2 regions of the Aceticella sp. 75b-Ac genome follow, and region 2 is predicted to be linked to the other one. Evidence: riboswitches for the same ligand, from Rfam matches in the RefSeq annotation. Region 2 holds a riboswitch; the other holds the start of a gene.
What was found. A riboswitch is a leader RNA that binds a small molecule or an ion and turns the genes downstream of it on or off. The one in region 2 is predicted to bind cyclic di-AMP.

Region 1: another riboswitch for cyclic di-AMP. It lies ahead of AC0LWJ_RS06115 (C40 family peptidase); the one in region 2 lies ahead of AC0LWJ_RS04795 (C40 family peptidase).

Annotation. Positions count from the first base shown of each region.
Region 1 is NZ_CM190971.1:1,145,884-1,156,280, reverse strand. Features, by position in the region: gene AC0LWJ_RS06130 (IS1182 family transposase) at 1-1,449, opposite strand, end outside; gene AC0LWJ_RS06125 (IS1182 family transposase) at 1,783-3,366, opposite strand; partial or broken gene AC0LWJ_RS06120 (UPF0236 family transposase-like protein) at 3,524-4,096, shown strand; cyclic di-AMP (ydaO/yuaA leader) riboswitch at 4,250-4,376, shown strand; gene AC0LWJ_RS06115 (C40 family peptidase) at 4,383-5,078, shown strand; gene typA (translational GTPase TypA) at 5,210-7,030, shown strand; gene AC0LWJ_RS06105 (lytic transglycosylase domain-containing protein) at 7,078-7,674, opposite strand; gene AC0LWJ_RS06100 (SPOR domain-containing protein) at 7,808-8,611, shown strand; gene AC0LWJ_RS06095 (DUF4321 domain-containing protein) at 8,737-8,985, shown strand; gene AC0LWJ_RS06090 (Maf family protein) at 9,033-9,608, shown strand; gene radC (RadC family protein) at 9,621-10,325, shown strand; gene AC0LWJ_RS06080 (rod shape-determining protein) at 10,344-10,397, shown strand, end outside.
Region 2 is NZ_CM190971.1:889,891-900,287, forward strand. Features, by position in the region: gene AC0LWJ_RS04770 (phosphomannomutase/phosphoglucomutase) at 1-1,060, opposite strand, end outside; gene loaP (antiterminator LoaP) at 1,139-1,675, opposite strand; gene pdxT (pyridoxal 5'-phosphate synthase glutaminase subunit PdxT) at 1,818-2,384, opposite strand; gene pdxS (pyridoxal 5'-phosphate synthase lyase subunit PdxS) at 2,387-3,265, opposite strand; gene AC0LWJ_RS04790 (MBL fold metallo-hydrolase RNA specificity domain-containing protein) at 3,344-4,981, opposite strand; cyclic di-AMP (ydaO/yuaA leader) riboswitch at 5,156-5,280, shown strand; gene AC0LWJ_RS04795 (C40 family peptidase) at 5,287-5,952, shown strand; gene AC0LWJ_RS04800 (bifunctional nuclease family protein) at 5,989-6,384, opposite strand; gene htpX (zinc metalloprotease HtpX) at 6,492-7,394, opposite strand; gene AC0LWJ_RS04810 (LemA family protein) at 7,427-7,975, opposite strand; gene AC0LWJ_RS04815 (ADP-ribosylglycohydrolase family protein) at 8,526-10,391, opposite strand.

The DNA of each region.
Region 1 (10,397 bases), 260 kb from region 2:
ATACCTTCCTTTACGTCCGCCATGCCTGGTAAGTTCTGATATGTTTCTTTCTACATTCGGTCTTTTTGCATAGTCTTCTTTAAATTCATCTGTTTTTTGATATTCCCTTTGTTCTTGTATTTCTTTTTCATACGGATGTATATTTATTGTTCTCCCTTTTTTTGATTTTGTACATTGGTCTTTTAGCGGACAATCATTACACTCTTCTGCTCTAAATTTCACTGTAACTTGCTCATGTTTTTGTGTTTTTTCAGTATCAAATTGTTTTATATGTCCATTGGGACATTCTACTGTTCCTTTTTCTAAATCAATTTTGAATTCTTCTTTTGAAAATCCTCCACTTGGATTTGTTGCTTCCGGCACTCTAATGCAAAAATCTGTTCCTTCTTCTTTCCTTTTTTCTATTTCTTCAAAGTCACTATATGCACAATCTCCATACAGTTTATCTATATCAACGCCGTTTCTTCGGCTTTGTTCTATAAGATCACTCATATGTTCTCCATCTGCTATATTTGCTCCATCAACTTCTATTCCTACTACTACTGAGCCTTTTTCTCCTCCTGTTATAATTTCAGCTTTGTATCCATCTGATAATTTCGATGAGGTCTTTCTTCCATGGCGCATTTCATCATCTACTACTGATATTATTCTGTCTTTTGCTGTTCCTTTTATCATTTTTACATGCCCGTCGTTTGTTATTTCAACATCTTGTAATGCTACTCTTTCTAATAATTCAATTGCTTTTTTTAAATCATCTTTTATATCTTTTTTTGTTTTTATATTTTCTACGAGTGATAGTGCATCTTTAACAAGTTCTTCGAGTAATTTTGCTTTTTCTTTTTCGTTTTCCCATGCTATTTTGGGTTTTTTGATATTTTCTTTATAATCTGTTCTTTTCAGTATTTTTTTCGATTCATCTTCCATTTCGTAAAACTTCATGAAACGGAGAACCATCTTTATCCCTTGGTATATCATAGTGTAAGTATCTTGTCTGGCACAGGAACCCCAAATCATGAATGAATCTATTATGTGTAAGTTGTCTTTATCAAACAGTCCTACTTCTTTTGCCTGACTAATTGTTTTAATGAATATTTCTTTTCCTATTTCGCTGTTAAACAGTCTTTTTCTATGATCACATAATGTTACTGCATCTATTCCATCAAAATCCCGTGGTGCGGTTAATGCATATTTAATTCTGTCATCGAATCGTGATTCTTCTTCCATTTCACGATCAGAATATCCTTTTTCAAATTGTATCAGCATCGCTGTAAATGTATATACCGGAGATATGGATTCTCTGCCATAGTATGAGAAAAGTGGCTGAAACATTTCTTCATTAAGATTATTAAATACCCATGTTCTTAATCTATGATAATAACTATCTTCAGAAATTTTTCCAAGTAACCAATAATCTGAAAATGACATTTGTCTGTCTGCTTTTCCTAACATTTTTATCACCACATTTTTCTTATTATATTATTTATATTATATCATAAAAATAGCTCTTAAGTGCTTATTTCATATGTGTTCAGGAGTATTTTTTATTGTAAATTATATGGTTTTCAATAACATATTTGTTAATTTGTGATTGATGATTTCGAGTGGACTCCTAGGAGTCCACTCGAAAATAACTTATCTGCCGGTTAAGAATTTTTATCATCGCATAAATTATCAGAATAATCTCTATTCAAAGAAATATATATGATTTTGTTATTGATTTTAATATGTATATTATGGCTTTATTGACCTGTTATTGCTATTTTTAATATCCTTAACCATTCTTTAAGCCGTTTTTGGGCAGACTTCCACCTTCTTAATTTGTCTATTACAAATTTTAGAAATATGTTTCGTTATTATTTTGATATTATTGTTTATTGCTACCATTATCATTTGCCATCTTATTTTTAATTTTCCTCTATACCTTCCTTTACGTCCGCCATGCCTGGTAAGTTCTGATATGTTTCTTTCTACATTCGGTCTTTTTGCATAGTCTTCTTTAAATTCATCTGTTTTTTGATATTCCCTTTGTTCTTGTATTTCTTTTTCATACGGATGTATATTTATTGTTCTCCCTTTTTTTGATTTTGTACATTGGTCTTTTAGCGGACAATCATTACACTCTTCTGCTCTAAATTTCACTGTAACTTGCTCATGTTTTTGTGTTTTTTCAGTATCAAATTGTTTTATATGTCCATTGGGACATTCTACTGTTCCTTTTTCTAAATCAATTTTGAATTCTTCTTTTGAAAATCCTCCACTTGGATTTGTTGCTTCCGGCACTCTAATGCAAAAATCTGTTCCTTCTTCTTTCCTTTTTTCTATTTCTTCAAAGTCACTATATGCACAATCTCCATACAGTTTATCTATATCAACGCCGTTTCTTCGGCTTTGTTCTATAAGATCACTCATATGTTCTCCATCTGCTATATTTGCTCCATCAACTTCTATTCCTACTACTACTGAGCCTTTTTCTCCTCCTGTTATAATTTCAGCTTTGTATCCATCTGATAATTTCGATGAGGTCTTTCTTCCATGGCGCATTTCATCATCTACTACTGATATTATTCTGTCTTTTGCTGTTCCTTTTATCATTTTTACATGCCCGTCGTTTGTTATTTCAACATCTTGTAATGCTACTCTTTCTAATAATTCAATTGCTTTTTTTAAATCATCTTTTATATCTTTTTTTGTTTTTATATTTTCTACGAGTGATAGTGCATCTTTAACAAGTTCTTCGAGTAATTTTGCTTTTTCTTTTTCGTTTTCCCATGCTATTTTGGGTTTTTTGATATTTTCTTTATAATCTGTTCTTTTCAGTATTTTTTTCGATTCATCTTCCATTTCGTAAAACTTCATGAAACGGAGAACCATCTTTATCCCTTGGTATATCATAGTGTAAGTATCTTGTCTGGCACAGGAACCCCAAATCATGAATGAATCTATTATGTGTAAGTTGTCTTTATCAAACAGTCCTACTTCTTTTGCCTGACTAATTGTTTTAATGAATATTTCTTTTCCTATTTCGCTGTTAAACAGTCTTTTTCTATGATCACATAATGTTACTGCATCTATTCCATCAAAATCCCGTGGTGCGGTTAATGCATATTTAATTCTGTCATCGAATCGTGATTCTTCTTCCATTTCACGATCAGAATATCCTTTTTCAAATTGTATCAGCATCGCTGTAAATGTATATACCGGAGATATGGATTCTCTGCCATAGTATGAGAAAAGTGGCTGAAACATTTCTTCATTAAGATTATTAAATACCCATGTTCTTAATCTATGATAATAACTATCTTCAGAAATTTTTCCAAGTAACCAATAATCTGAAAATGACATTTGTCTGTCTGCTTTTCCTAACATTTTTATCACCACATTTTTCTTATTATATTATTTATATTATATCATAAAAATAGCTCTTAAGTGCTTATTTCATATGTGTTCAGGAGTATTTTTTATTGTAAATTATATGGTTTTCAATAACATATTTGTTAATTTGTGATTGATGATTTCGAGTGGACTCCTAGACAGGTATCATTTAAACAAATACATACTCACAGCAACATCAAGAGAAGCAAGATATAGAGATAGGATATGGAGAGCAATAAATGAAGGGAATGAAAAAGAATTAAAAGAGGCATTTAATGAACTATCAAAAATAGCACAAACAGAGCAAGAGAAGAAGAAAATAAGAGAAGTAAAGAAGTACATATTAAACAACTGGGAAGGGATAAAAATATACAAAGAAGATGAGGATGTAATAGGGTGCAGTGCAGAAGGGCATATAAGTCATGTATTTTCAGACAGGTTAAGCAGGAATCCATTAGGATGGAGTAGAGAAGGATTAAAGCTAATGGCAAAATTAAGAGTATTTAAGAAAAATGGAGGCAATTTAAGAGAAGTAGAATGGCGTAAAAAGCGCAAAAACAACAATGAAGGTTATAAATTAACAAAGAAGCAAATAAAAGAGGCAGTAAAGAGAGCTAAAACGTATACAAAAGAACAAATAAACAATATTACAGTGTTGGATATGGGCAAAGTAACACCAATATATAGAATTTTAAAAGCAATAAAATATGAAAAAGTGATATAAAAAACACATAATGCATGGAAACCTTGATTTAAGCAATTTCAGGGGTTGTCTTTAAAAAAAATATCCTACAGTATCTTGACACTATCCGGGGAGTACGTCAGATTGACTTATAAAATAATCTTTGATATAATAAAATAGTAAAGCTTGTACAAATTTGCAATCTTGCCGAATCCATACAGGTACGGAGGAAACACTTAAGGGGTTAATCTGCTTTTGCAGTAGGGATGCCTTCTAATCCCGCACCCGTCAACTAACTTCGGAGGCAAAAAAGGAAGGAGATTTTGCAGTGAATAAGAAGATTGGGAAATTGATATTTGGAGTATCAGTCTTTGGCATGACACTTATCGGAGGTTCAATGCTCACATATGTATATGCCGGGGAACTTGGCAGTGGAATAGTAACAGGCAATTACGTGAACATAAGGACAGGCAATAGTACATCATATGAAGTTATAACACAATTAAACTGGTATGATACAGTAACCGTCTTAGGACAGGATAACGGATGGTACCATATCAGGCTTTCAAATGGCAGTGAAGGATGGATTTTTGGGAAATATCTTTCATTGAAATCATCAGGTGGCAATTCATCGAGAGGGAATATTGACAGAAGTTTTTCTACAAGACTTATAGAATACAGCAAACAGTTTTTAGGGACAAGGTATGTTTATGGAGGTTCATCTCCCAATGGTTTTGATTGTTCCGGTTTTACACAATATGTTTTTGGGCAATTTGGTATTGTAATACCAAGAACTGCTGATGAACAAGCAACAGTAGGTACAATGGTCGATTTTAATAACCTTGCTCCAGGTGACCTTGTATTTTTCCGCACTTTAGGAAGTTATACAATAAATCATGCAGGGATATACATAGGCGATGGAGAATTTATACATAGTTCTTCAGGCAGAGGGAAGGTAATGATTAGCCGTATTGATTCCGGTTATTATTATAAAAACTTTGCTGCTGCAAGAAGGGTTAAATAACAAATAGGATTAAAAAAAGTGCCATTTGGCACTTTTTTTAATCCTATTTGTTTGTTGACTATTTTATTAGATTAATATATTATTATATGTTGTATACAGGAATGTCCTGTGCGGAAGGAGATAAAAAATTTATGGTTTCAATAAGAGAAGAAATACGCAATGTGGCGATAATTGCACATGTAGATCATGGAAAAACTACTTTACTTGATGGAATGCTTAAACAGAGCGGTATATTCAGGCAGAATGAGAAGGTCGAAGAAAGGGTAATGGACTCAAACGAACTTGAAAGGGAAAGAGGTATTACTATACTTTCAAAGAATACCGCAATTAAATATAAAGGTGTTAAAATAAATATTGTAGATACACCGGGGCATGCAGATTTTGGCGGTGAAGTTGAAAGGGTATTGAAAATGGCGGATGGGGTTTTGTTGCTTGTTGATGCATATGAAGGACCGATGCCTCAGACGAGATTTGTACTAAGTAAAGCACTTGAATTAAATCTAAAGCCGGTTGTGGTAATAAATAAAATTGATAGACCTGATGCAAGACCTGATGAGGTAATTGACGAGGTATTGGATTTGTTTATTGAACTTGGGGCAGATGATGAGCAAATTGAATTCCCGGTTGTATATGCCTCTGCAAGAGAAGGAATAGCAAAATTGAAATTGGAGGATACGTCTTCTGATTTAAGACCACTTTTTGATACGATACTTAAGGAAATCCCTGCTCCAAAAGGTGAATTAAATGGACCGTTACAGCTTATAGTAACGACCCTTGATTATGATGATTATATTGGCAGGATTGCAATAGGTAAAGTCATAAGAGGGCATATCAAAGCCGGTGAAACTGCTGCAATTTGTAAGAGAGATGGAACTGTTCAGAATGTAAGGATAAGCAGTCTTTATCAGTATGAAGGTTTGAAAAGGGTAGAGGTAAATGAGGCTTTACTTGGTGATATAGTTGCAGTTTCCGGTATTAGCGATATTGAGATTGGCGAAACAATTGCAGATATAGAAAATCCTGAACCGCTTGATTTTGTCCATATAGAAGAACCAACGATATCTATGACTTTTGGGGTTAATACAAGTCCTTTTGCAGGTGAAGATGGGAAATATATTACATCAAGGCATATAAGAGATAGGCTGATGAAAGAACTTGAAACAAATGTTGCACTTAAAGTTGAGGAAACCGAAACAACAGAAGCATTTAAGGTATCCGGACGCGGAGAACTACATTTGTCAATATTGATTGAAACGATGAGGAGAGAAGGATACGAACTGCAGGTTTCAAAACCATCCGTAATAATGAAGGAAATTAATGGAGTGAAAAATGAGCCTATTGAACTTTTAACAATAGATGTTCCAGAAGATTTTATGGGTATTGTTATGGAGAAGCTTGGCTCGAGGAAAGCAGAATTAATGGATATGCACACATTAAAACCGGGAACCTTAAGGTTAAAATTCAAAATACCTACAAGGGGGCTTATTGGATATAGGTCGGAATTTTTAACAGATACTAAAGGAAATGGTATTATGACATCTATATTATATGGATATGAACCATATAAAGGTGAAATACCTATACGGCTTAAAGGCTCACTTGTTGCATTTGAATCAGGTATAACTACAACCTATGGTCTGTATAATGCTGAGAGCAGAGGCAGACTTTTTGTAGGACCTGGCACAAAAGTATATGAAGGTATGGTAGTTGGTGAAAATGCAAGAAATGAAGATATAGATGTCAATGTCTGCAAGAAGAAGCATGTGACAAATATGCGTTCAGCAACCTCAGATGAGGCTTTAAGGCTTTCTACGGCAAGTGAATTATCACTTGAAGAGGCTTTAGAATTTATAGAAAATGATGAATTGGTGGAAGTCACCCCGAAGAATATAAGGATAAGAAAAAAGATATTGAATTCACAGCAAAGATATAAAAGTGCAAAAAATAGATGATTAAATTAAGAAGGCTTTGATTAAAGGATTTTTTCCTCAAAGTCTTCTTATCTTTGTATATTTAAGGCATTTAGGATTTTGCCAACATAGTCAATTGTCTCATTATATGGGGGAATTCCATTATATTTGTCTACAGCGGCAGGACCGGCATTGTATGCTGCAATAGCCTTTGGCAGGTCATTGTATTTAGTTATTAGGGTTTTCAAATATCTAACACCACCATCAATATTTTGTTCTATATCAAATGGATTATTTATACTTAGAAAATCAGCAGTAGAAGGCATAAGCTGCATAAGACCTACAGCACCGGCTTTAGAAACAGAATTTGGATTATAATCTGATTCTGCTTTTATAATGGCATTTATCAGATTAGAATCGACTCCATATTTTTGGGAGGCTTGAATGACATATTTATTTATTTCTTCCATTAAGGCGGATTTATTTTTTATAGCTGTATTTCTATTGTTATCCGCCTTTGACGTATGATTAATATCATTTGTACTTATGGACTTCTCCGGATACAATTCATCAAGGACTTCTTTAAAAGAAATATTGCTGTTTTTGCTTATTAAATTTATTGAGACAGGAAGTCGTGACTGTATCTCATTTAATTTGCTTATGATTAAATTATTAATATAATCCATGTGATTACCACCTCATCATATATATTCGACATAAAATTTGTTTTTCCTGCTAATTATTTTAAAATAGGAAATTTGTCCTATATTTAAAATAAAAAAGGATTTTAAATATTTATGTAGAATATAACTATGGGTGATGATAGTGAAAACAAAGGCAGAGGGAAAAAATAAAAAAAATAATTTCAAAATTATTGCAATTGTAGTTTTAATACCTGTTGCATCAATTTTAATAGGATTTCTTTTGACACAATATTTTATAAGACCATATATAGTCAAAATGAGCGGAAATCTTTATTCTGATAAATACACTTTAGAATTGCCTGCTTTAAACTTTTATCAGTTAAAGACGGGAGAATACAAGGATGAAAATGATGCAAGGTATAATTTGAGTCTTATTGCGATGAATGGCATGTATGCGGATGTTAATAAAACCGGTGATAAATACATTGTGTTTGCAGGGAATTTTTTAAATGAGGAAAATGCTGGTGATATCGCAAAAAGATTAGATGAAAGCGGAATAAAATGCAGTTTATCTCTGATTAAGGGTCCTTTATATAAAATAGACTATGAGAAGGGACAAAAGCAAGATATTTCAAATTTGAAAAAATATTTATATGATTTTAATTGTAACCTCGAGGCATTATCGGCAATATCATATAAGATAGCAATAGGAAATCCTGACAAAAGCGGAATAAACACATTGGAAACAAATATTGAAAAATCTTTGAAGGCAATTAAGAAGCAAAACAATAATAACAATACTGATAAGATAATAGACGGCTTGGAATCAATAGAAAATAATATGCTTGAGGATTTAAAAAAGGTTATGTTTTCGATTGATTTAAATGATGGAAATGCTTATGGGATATCTCAAAAAGCCTTATGGAATGCAATAGGAAAATATAATAATATAGTTAATTCTATTAGATATAACAGATAGAGATATTCCATTTAATACATAAATATTTTTGTATCAAAAAATATATAAAATATGATATAATTTATTAAGAATTAAGTTTAAAATACAAAAGAAAAGTGATAAAATATATTTAAAGGAGTGGAAAAATGAAGAGAAGTAAAGGTCCTTGGACACTGTTTTTTTTGCTGATGATAGGGCTAATTTTTGGTGGATTCATTGGCGATTACTTGGGCAATTTTGTGAAACAGCTGTCTTTTCAACAGGTAATAGGTATGAGCAGTCCTATGATGCTGAATTTAAATGTAATAAAACTTTCTTTTATGCTATCATTTAAAATAAATGTTGGCACTGTTGCTGGAATAATTGTAGCTTTGTATGCTTATTATAAAATGTAAGCGGTGTGAAATTGTTTTTTTAGAAAACGAAAGGAATGAACATCAGATTGAGAATTATTCTTGCGTCAAATTCCCCAAGAAGAAGAGAATTATTGAAAGGGATAGGACTTGACTTTGAAATTGTTTCAAGTAATATAGAGGAAATTTCTGAAGAAACCGAGCCATCTTTATTGGTGATGAACCTTTCAAAACAGAAGGCTTTAAGTGTTGCTGAAAGTCTTAAGGATGATGCTTTGATAATTGCAGCAGATACTGCTGTTGAAATAAATGGTAATATCCTTGGGAAGCCCAAAGATAAATTTGAGGCATATAAAATGCTTAAAAGACTAAGCGGTAAATGTCATTCGGTTTATACAGGCATATCATTGGTCAGTTCAAGTGATTTAAAATTGATATCTGATTATGAAGTAACATATGTATATATAAAAGAACTTAATGATGATATTATCTGGCGATATGTAAAAACAGGCGAGTGCTTTGATAAGGCCGGTTCATATGCAATTCAGGGCTACGGTTCCTTGATTGTAAGCAAGATAAATGGTGACTATTTTAATGTTGTTGGACTTCCGTTATCAAAACTGTCAGATATGATGTCAAAGAACTTTGGTATAGAACTGCTTTAAGGAGGGAAAGAATTGAGAGAGGATTCAGGTATAACCATAAAAGATTTGCCTGAAGATGATAGACCAAGAGAAAGGCTTATTAAATACGGATCTGGTGTATTGTCAAATGCTGAACTCATAGCTATAATTATAGGTACGGGCAATAAAGATGAAAGTGCAATATTATTGTCTCAAAGATTAATCGGAGAAGGCAGAGGACTAAAATATATAATCGATACCGGCGTAGAGAGACTTTCCGAAACAAAAGGTATAGGTAAGGCTAAGGCAGCAAAATTAAAGGCGGCGTTAGAATTAGGAAGGCGGATAGCACTTTCAGGATATAATGAAAGCATAGCTATAAGAAAACCTGATGACATTATTGGCTTAATGATGGATGAAATGCGTTATTTAAAAAAAGAATACTTCAAGGTGGTTATGTTAAATGTGAAGAATAAAATCATTGCAGTGGATACTATTTCAATAGGCAGTCTTAATTCGTCTATTGTGCATCCGAGAGAAGTGTTTAAGGCTGCAATCGAGAGAACTGCATCATCAGTTATTTTGGTTCACAATCATCCAAGCGGTGATCCATCTCCAAGCAATGAAGATATAGAAGTATCAAAAAGAATTACACAAAGTGGGAATATTTTAGGAATTAAGGTTTTAGATCATATTATTATTGGTGACGGCATAGGTATTAGTTTGAAGGAAAAAGGTTATTATAATTTTGAAAATTAAGGAAGGGGTTTAATATAAATGAAGAGATTTTCTAAGGATATAGGAATAGATTTAGGAACCGCAACAACATTG
Region 2 (10,397 bases):
TGTTTGTATTTGACAATATTCTTAACAGTCTTGCAGCCGCATATGCAGCATCATCATAACCATAATATTCATCAGCAAAAAACATATGTCCTGACATTTCTCCTGTAAAAACAGCATTAATCTCCTTCATTTTAGCTTTTATAAGAGAATGCCCCGTTTTATAAAATATCGGATGTCCTCCAAGCTTTTTGATTTCTTCCGGCAGTGCCTGCGAGCATTTTACTTCTACAATTGCATCGGCACCCGGATGTTTTTTCATGATTTCTCTCCAATATAGAATCATCAACATATCGCCCCAAATTATATTGCCTTTCTCATCAACAACACCTATCCTATCGCCATCACCATCAAAAGCTACCCCAAGGTCTGCCTTAAGCCTTTTAACCTCTTTTATAAGGTCCTGCAGATTTTCTGTCTTAACAGGATCCGGAAAATGGTTAGGAAATGTGGGATCTGACTCACAATAAATAGGATATACATCACAGCCGAGTCCATATATAATATCAGGATAAAAATATGAACCTGTCCCATTTCCACAATCTACAACTACTTTAAGCTTCCTGCTTCCAAGTTTTATCTTGTCTTTTATCATATTTATATAATCATGCACCGGATAAACATATTTTAAATCCCCGGACCCATGCTTGAAATTTCCTTCTTCTGCGATGTGATAAAGTTTCATAAGGTCATCACCGAATATAGTAGAAGAACCAACAGCAACTTTAAATCCATTAAATTGCGAAGGATTATGACTTGCTGTAATCATAATACCTGCATCAAAATTATATAATATGCGAGAATAATAAAAAGCAGGGGTTGATAATACTCCGGCATCGACAACATTGCAGCCTGTTGAATTAAGGCCTTTAATCATAATATTTCTTATTGGTTTTGAGGATATTCTGTTATCTCTGCCAATCAATACATTTTTTATGCCTTTTTCATTTTGAATATATGTGCCAAATGCTTTAGCAATAAGCTCTACTGCTTCTTCGGTTAAATCTTCCTGCCATACCCCTCTGATGTCATACATTCTAAACATATTTTGATTTAATGCCATCATAACTCCTCCTGTTTTATTATTTTAACTTTATTTATAATAAAGTTTGAAAAATTTACAATGGTTCATATATTGAATTTATGAAGCATCATTTAATATTTTATTATCATCGGTATCAATAATATGTATGCCAACATCAATTAACTTGCAATCCCCAATTATGTTAAGCCTTATTTTTGCCCTGTTTTTACGCCTGTCTATCTTTTCTATAAGACCCTCATAGCCCTTTAACGGTCCATCTATTATTTTTATCCTGCCGCCAACATCAATACCTTTAGAAAATCCAATTAAATCAGAATTTCCTGTAAGTGATAAAATAATCCGCATTTCATCCTCTCTAACTACAGCAGGCTCTAATTCCTCTTTTAACAGCTTAGCAAACTTATATATATTATTTATCCTATGATATACTTCATTACACATTTTTGTTTTAATAAATACATAACCGGGAAATAAAAGTTTGATTTTTTCTGTTTTTTGCTTCTCTTTTCTTTCAATAATCTTCCTTCTTGGAATTAATACCTTTAATTCCTTTTTACAAAAAAATATTTCAAGTATCTTGCCCAATTTTTCCTCTTCACCTGTTTTGGTAAAAATGACATACCATTCTTCCACGCTTACAGCACCTTCTCTTTTTAATTTAATTATAATATTCGACAGGATTCTCAAAAATCCCTTCTTTTGTTATGATATTTTATTAAAAATTTTTCTTGAAAATAAATCAGAATTATAGTGAAAATTATTTTGGGGACTATTATCAATTAATCCCCAAAAAAAATCTGTAAAAGCTTAAATCATCAGTAAGTTCCGGATGAAATGATGTTGCAAGAAGATTTGCCTGTTGTGCCGCAACAATTTTATTATCGTATTTCGCAAGGATTCTTACATCCTCACCAATACCTTCTATATATGGTGCCCTTATAAAAACGGCTTCAATTTCATTGTTCGAAACAGCAGGTATCATAAGTTTTGCCTTGAAACTGTCAAGCTGACTTCCATAGGCATTTCTCTTAACCGTAATATCCATTATACCAAGATATACCTTATCATCATTGACAATATGTTTTGCCATAAGTATCATACCTGCACATGTTCCCCATATAGGTATACCTCTGTTATTAAGTTCTATTATTGCATCTTTTAAATCAAAATCTTCTATCATTTTACCTATTGCCGAACTTTCTCCACCTGGTATTATAAGTGCATCAAGACTTAACAATGTTTCTTTGTCCTTTGTTTCTATTGGTTCCACACCTTCGATTTGCTTTAATTTTTCGATATGTTCCCTAACAGAACCCTGTATGGACAGTACACCAACACGCAATATTACCATCCCCTTGACGCATAGAGGTCTTTTTCCTCAAGCTGTCTTATATCAATACTGTTCATAGCTTCTCCAAGACCTTCCGAAACTTCTGCAATGATTTCAGGCTTATCATAATATGTTGTAGCCTTTACAATTGCAGCCGCACGTTTTTCCGGATTTTCTGATTTAAATATACCTGAACCTACAAATACACCTTCTGCTCCAAGCTGCATCATAAGGGCTGCATCTGCAGGTGTTGCAATTCCTCCCGCGGCGAAATTTACTACCGACAATTTCCCATTTTCCGCAACATATTTTACAAGCTCAAAAGGTGCCTGCAGTTCTTTTGCTGCTGTCATAAGTTCTTCTTTTCCCAATGTCGTAAGTTTTTTTATCTCGGCAGTTATTGTCCTCATATGTCTTACTGCTTCAACAACATTGCCTGTGCCGGCTTCGCCCTTTGTTCTTATCATTGATGCACCTTCACCTATTCTTCTTAATGCTTCACCTAAGTTTCTTGCACCACAGACAAAAGGTATCTTAAAAGCCCATTTATCAATGTGATACATTTCATCAGCAGGTGTAAGTACCTCACTTTCATCGATATAATCTATTTTCAGTGCTTCTAAAACCTGTGCCTCTACAAAATGACCTATCCTTACCTTTGCCATTACCGGAATAGATACAGAGGATTTTATTTCCTTAACAATTTTGGGGTCTGACATCCTGGCAACACCTCCCCTTGCCCTGATATCAGCAGGAACCCTTTCAAGTGCCATAACAGCAACAGCCCCGGCTTTTTCAGCAATAATTGCCTCTTCCGGTGTTGTAACATCCATTATTACTCCGCCTTTAAGCATTTGTGCAAGGTTTTTATTTAATTCATACCTTTCATTCATTATTGACATTTCCTCCTAAGATTGTTCTTGATTGAATTTTATTTCTTATATTAATTGTATCTTTTTAATAAGGATAAGTCAATCACTACATTCTCTTAATTCTGTATAAAGCCTCATCAGGCTTTCATTTATTACATTTATATTCTTTATAAGAGATTGAATAGCCTTTCCCTCATTTTTTATGTTTTTAAATTCTTTAAGCCTCGTTAACACTTTATCACTTCTTAATTCCATCTCTTCTATTTTATTTGCAAGTTCTCTTTTTAATTGTTCAATACCTACTACACCCACAGCAACTAATTCATCACCGATGAAATCATAAGTATCATATCGTGATGGGATTATTGTTGGTATATTAAGCTCTTTATTGATTTTATCTGACAACACTGTCATAGCCTCATCTTCCCCATGAACAATAAATATTTTTTCAGGAGCCTTTTTAAATGAAGATAACCAATCCATGATCCCTTTTTGATCTGCATGACCGGAAAAGCTTTCAATGTATTCAATTTCAGCTTTTACATTTATATCTTCGCCAAATATTTTGACATTCTTTTCCCCTTCTAACAATCTTCTCCCAAGTGTTCCCTTGGCTTGATATCCTACGAATAAAATTGTAGATTCAGGTCTCCATAAATTATGTTTTAAATGGTGTTTTATCCGTCCGGCTTCGCACATTCCACTGGCAGATATTATTACAACAGGGGTTTTAATTTCATTCAAACTTTTTGATTCGTCTACACTGCGTGTAAAATGCAGGTTTGGAAAATCAAGAGGGTAATCTCCTTTCTTTATATATTCCTGAGCCTCAGTATCAAAATATTCAATATGTTCTTTAAAAACAGTCGTAACAGATGTGGCAAGCGGACTGTCCACATATACAGGTACTTTGTTGATAAATTCTATTTCATCTTTGTAAAGTTCCCTGTTTCTATGTATTTCATAAAGCAGTTCCTGTGTTCTTTCGACTGCAAAAGAAGGTATAATTACATTTCCTCCCCTTTTAATTGTTTTCATCATTATATCCATTAATTTTTTTGCTTTATCTTCGTTATTCTCATGAAGCCTGTTGCCATATGTAGATTCACATATTACGTAATCTGCTTTCTCGATTATTGACGGATCCCTTAGAATAGGTATGTTTCTATTGCCGAGGTCACCTGAAAAAACTAATTTTGTCTCCTTCTCATTTTCAGTAATATAAACCTCAAGAATTGATGAGCCCAGCATATGACCGGCATCATTAAAAATTACCTTTACATCGTCAGATGGTTTTATTAATTGACCGTAATCAATCCCATAAAATATACTTAAAGATTCATTTGCATCATCTGATGTATATAAGGGCATTCTCATAGGTTTGCCTGCTCTTTTACGTTTTCTGTTTTTCCATTCATTCTCCATCTGCTGTATATATCCGCTGTCCGGAAGCATATACCTGCATAAATCTACAGTGCCTTTTGTCGCATAAATCTTTTCTCTGTATCCCCTTTTATATAAGAGAGGGATTCTTCCACTGTGGTCAATATGTGCATGTGTCAAAAGCATAAAATTTATATCTTTAATATCAAATCCAAACTCCTGATAATTTAACTCCTCTTCGACTTCTCCCCCTTGAAACATCCCGCAATCTACAAGAAATCTTGTATTACCTGTTTCTACAAGATAGCATGAACCTGTAACTTCTTTTGCTGCTCCTAAAAATGTAATTTTCATTAAAAAACCTCCTCAAAAAATTTTTATCAACATTATTTATGGATTTAATTTGCATATTTTTATCATTATATCATAAAACCTCTTTTCTTATGCTGTACATGTATTTTAATACTGTTATGTTATTAATCAAAATTTGTTGTGAAATAATTTGCATTTATTAATTTTTTATTGTAAAATATTTATGTGCCGAATTTTAATAAGCGGGGGATTTATTTTGGGGTGAATTCGTATTTTATACGATAGGGTTGCTCTTTACCGAACCCGTCAACTAACCTCGTAGGCTAAAAGAAAAAGGATTGGTGCTATTGAAGAAAATATTTGCGGCGGCAGTAATTGCTTTTATGCTTTTGCAAATGCCTACTGCCATGGCTATGGAGCTAATGTCTTATGGCTCACAGGGACAAGCAGTATATTCACTTCAAGAAGAACTCACAAATCTTGGGTATGATACCGGTGGTATAGACGGTGTTTTCGGACCGTGTACTCAAAATGCCGTAATTGAGTTCCAGAAAAAATACAATATTTCTGTTGACGGAATAGTAGGTCCTGAAACAATGTCTATATTAGAAAGACTTAATACTGCATCAAGAGGCGGATACAGGCGTATTTCAAATTATAAAATCGTTGATATTGCAAAACAGTATCTGGGAACACCTTACATATACGGCGGCACATCGCCTTCCGGTTTTGATTGTTCAGGCTTTACATCATATGTCTATAATCAAATAGGTTATAACATTGGCAGAACTGCAGAGGATCAATTTTATAACGGAAGAGCAGTAAGCCTTAATAATTTACAGCCTGGTGACCTTTTATTCTTTTCAACCTCCGGTGGTAGTCCAACACATGTTGCGATTTATCTCGGCAATAATCAATTGATGCATATGAGTTTTTCAGCCCAAAGAGCATGCATATCTGATTTCAGCGGGTGGTTCAGAGAAAATTATATCGGTGCAAGAAGATATCTATAAAGAGCAGAATAGCCAAGCAAAATCGCTTGGCTATTTTTATGATACATCATAAGTAAATTCTGTTAGTTTTATATCGATATATATGGGCATATCGCACCTCACAGCAAGAGCTATTGCATCACTGGGTCTTGCATCTAATGTAATAAGACGTCCGTCTTGCTTTATGTGTATTTCAGCATAATAGGTGTTATCCTTTAAATCGGTAATCACTATTTCTTCAATCTTGCCTCCAAGAGCCTCTATAGCTGATTTTAGCAAATCATGTGTTAATGGGCGCGGAGGATTAACCCCTTGTATGGGTATAGCAATATTTTGGGCTTCCAATGCTCCTATTGCTATGGGCAATGTCTTTTTTTCTTCTTCGTCAACTAATAATACCGAAAATTCTCCCGTATTATCTGTTACAACCGTCTTGACTTTAAATTTAATCATTCTTATTCACCTCTTTACAGAATATGGAGATGGTTTTCTTGTCTATCCATCATGAATTAAACTAATCACTTAGTGATTAAAAAAATAATTTGAAATACTTTTGTTTTTTACATTGTAAGATTTTTTAATCTTTCTATTCTCTGCTCAATTGGAGGATGTGTTGCAAATAATTTTTCAACATGTCCAAAAGGGTTTGATATAAACATATGAGCTGTGGCATTAGATGCAGTCCTCATTGGTTTGGAATAACCTCCGATTTTTTCAAGAGCGGAAGCAAGTCCATAGGGGTCTCTCACAATGTAGGCTCCTGTAGCATCTGCAAGATATTCCCTCTGCCTTGAAATAACTGATCTAATAATCATAACAATAAGAGGAGCCACTATCGAAAGAATCAATCCTATAATAACAAGTACCATAACACCATTATCATTTCTATCTCTTTTCCTTCCTTCTCCACCTAATCCAAACCACATGCTGCGAAACATTACATCTCTCAATAAAATTATAAGCCCTGCAACAATTGCCACAACTGTCATAAGTAATATATCCCTGTTTCTGATATGAGATATCTCATGAGCTATTACTCCTTGAAGCTCTTCCCTATTCATCATTTGGAGTAAACCTGTCGTAACACACACTGATGCATGCTGAGGATCCTTACCTGTTGCAAATGCATTTGGCTGAGGCTCATTCATTATATATACCTTCGGCTTTGGTATACCTGCTGCAAGTGCAACCTCTTCTACAACATTATTTAAAACCTGATATTGATTTGGGTCTGCAGGAACAGCTCTGACAGAAGTAAGAGCAATTTTATCTGAATTTTCGTAAGATACCCAGTTATATATAATTATAAAAACAGCTAAAAGAGCTATACCAGATATCCCCCAGTTAAAATACCATACGAAAAAATATCCTATTGCAAAAAGTATCATGGAAAAAAGCACTAAAAATAGATAGGTTTTTCTTACATTTTCTGTTTGTAATTCATACAGGGTTTTTTTCACCATTATATCTCAACACCTCTGTCCATTAAAATTCATCAAAATTGAACATTAACAGGACCTCTTTCTCCTTCATCAACCGGATAATATTCTTTTTGTGTTAATCCCATCATATTTGCAACGATAGATGCAGGTATTCTTTGTTGTGCAGCATTATACTGCATAACAACATCATTGTAAAACTGCCTTGCAAAAGCTATCTTATTTTCTGTATTAGTTAATTCCTCTTGAAGGCTTAAAAAGTTTTGATTTGCCTTTAAATCCGGATAATTTTCTGCAACAGCAAAAACCGTTTTAAGAGCTTCTGTAATTTGATTATTTGTTTCCCCAATATCTTTAACTGATTGTGCTCCCATAGCCTTTGCTCTTAAATCAGCAAGTTTTTCAAAAATTTCTTTTTCATGTGCAGCATAACCTTTTACCGTATTTACAAGATTAGGTATAAGGTCATATCTTCTTTTAAGCTGTACATCAATCTGTGCCCATCCATTCTCTGCTCTGTTCCTTAAATTTACAAAGTTGTTATAAGTTAAAACGTACCACAGAACTACAATAACAAGAATTCCAATTAAAATTATCCATCCCATATTTTTTCCTCCTATTCATACATTTTTATTAATCATTTGTATTCCTTGCAAATTAAAATATGCACCTTAAGTTTATTACAAAACACAAGATAAAGCAATAAACATAAAAGAATTTCTATCATTGTTTCAACTTTAGTATTTCTATTAGTAGTATCAAGTAGCCCACCCTTAGTGTAATTGTTGCCAAAGTTACAAATTATGATGCTCCTACTTCCAAATATCTTCTTAGTTTAGTCAAGAATATTACATCCTACGACCTTTTGTTTATATTCTACCGCAAGATTATGATAAAGCAACACTAAGAGTGGACTACTATTTATCTACGCTATTTCTCTACCCTTGACATCAATACTACACACTACTACACACTCGATGTGGCACGATAGGCTCATCTTGATGTCTGGTCTGTGTTTTTCTATTTGTCCGTTCTCGGGAATATGTCGATAGTGGTTTTTATGGGCATTTTCCGTTCGTGGAAATATGTCCACTATATCATTACAGCTTCTATCCGTTCTCGGGAACAAGTCGACATGGGCAAAATAAAAAGCTGCTATAGCGTACGGTCTTCCTTATCAGGTCGTTTTCCTATGATGTATTTTATCTTATCTAAAGGAAACGGAACTTTAGTCGGTTCAAAGTATTCGATTCCTTCAACGATAGCGATCCGCTCAGCGTAATCTGAGCCAACCGGCACAATCACTCGATCACCAACCTTAATACTTTCGTCTTCAGTTTGGTAGTAGTATGTACTGCCGTCCTCGCTGAACGAAACATTGCAATAAATGACTTCGCCCGGCTTACGTCCAGGCTTTTCACCATCGTCATAGTCATCATCTTCATCGTCGTACTCTATTCCGAACAAGGCGAGGAGTGCCTCCCAGTTCTCCGGATAAGTATTGTCACCGCCATACATCAACCCGCGAGAGCCCTCATAGCGCACAAACAGCGACCACTGTGTACCGTCACAAATTATCATATCGCCCTCTTGCGGATATTCTGACTTCCAATATTCCGTATGGATGCTGTTCCAATCGGCAATAAGCTGCTCTGTCTCCCGAACGGAATATCTCTTCTGTGATTGCGCCTCCGGCAGAAACTTTCCGGAAAAGAGAAATGCTCTTTTATCTGTAAACAAAAGATGGTAAATATCATAGCCGCCGTATCCGCCTATTTCAAAGTAAACTTCAGAGAGTTTTTTAGGCGTCTCCTGCCAGTCAATGTCCTTAAGGCGTTTCAGCCATTTGACGAATTTCGCTTCTTTGAATGAGTCAATCTCGTTGTAGTTCCAGTGACATCCGGAAATGAGCTCTCTATGGATGATTGCCAGCACGGTAAGCGCATCAAGAGCATCAACATTTCCTTCGGCTACTTCGGCTTCACTGAAGTTTTTATCCCGCAGGATGGAAGTGTAAAAAACTCCGTCCTCACAGTATTGCGGATAGTTTGCCTCGATAAAATGCATAAATTCATCATAGAATTCATGAAATAGCGTTTCATACGGCGGTTCATGCATATAATCGCCAACGGTTGATACTGTCGGAGATAGCCTTCCGATATATTTTGTCAGCAAATTGAAGCGAGAGACGTCCTTGCCGATAAACGCTTCCCATTCGTCATAGATTGCCCGGAGCTCATCGTCCAAATAGCTCAAAGCTTTATCCCGGATACCATCCGGCACACCGTAATACGCTTCGGCAATTGCTCCCGTTATTGCGGCTATTGTGTCGCTGTCGCCGCCAAGTGATATTGCTATGCGAATAGCGTCCTCGAACGACTTTGATTCAAGGAAAGCCTCAATTGCCTGCGGCACGGTTTCCTGACATTTCTCATTGAATTGGTAAGTCGGGCGTATCTCATCAATCGTAAAATCAAGTGGATAGTAGTCTTTTGAGATTCTGTCCCGGATTTCGCTTTTCAGGAAGCCTCGGCGCGCCATGTAAACAGCGACCGAAACTGCTTCCGCGCCTTTGATACCTTCCTCATGATTGTGCGTGACCGAGGTTATTGCTTCGGCAAGGCTGGTGGCCTCCGATTCGGTACGGGCGGCAAACCCGGCTGGGCTAATGCGCATAGCCGCCCCGTTTCCGAAGCTATTATATGGCTCCGGATTATCGCTGAACACCCAGCGGGCAAACATTCCGCCGTAACCGCAGTCCGGATACTTACGCCCAATTTCTTGCATATATTTTACCGTTAGTTTACCAAGCAACTGGAGATAGTCACTATTTGAAGCGTAACCACCTATCGGCGGCTCAATGCTTTTTTCAGTTTCCATGATAGCCTTTGCGACGGCGAGGGTCATTATGCTGTCGTCGGTTACAAAACAGCCTTTCGCGAACAGGTCAAAGTCCTTATTCCTGTGGTTATTGAATTCAAATCGCGACCCAACAATGTCGCCAATAATTGCTCCGAGCATAGTTTT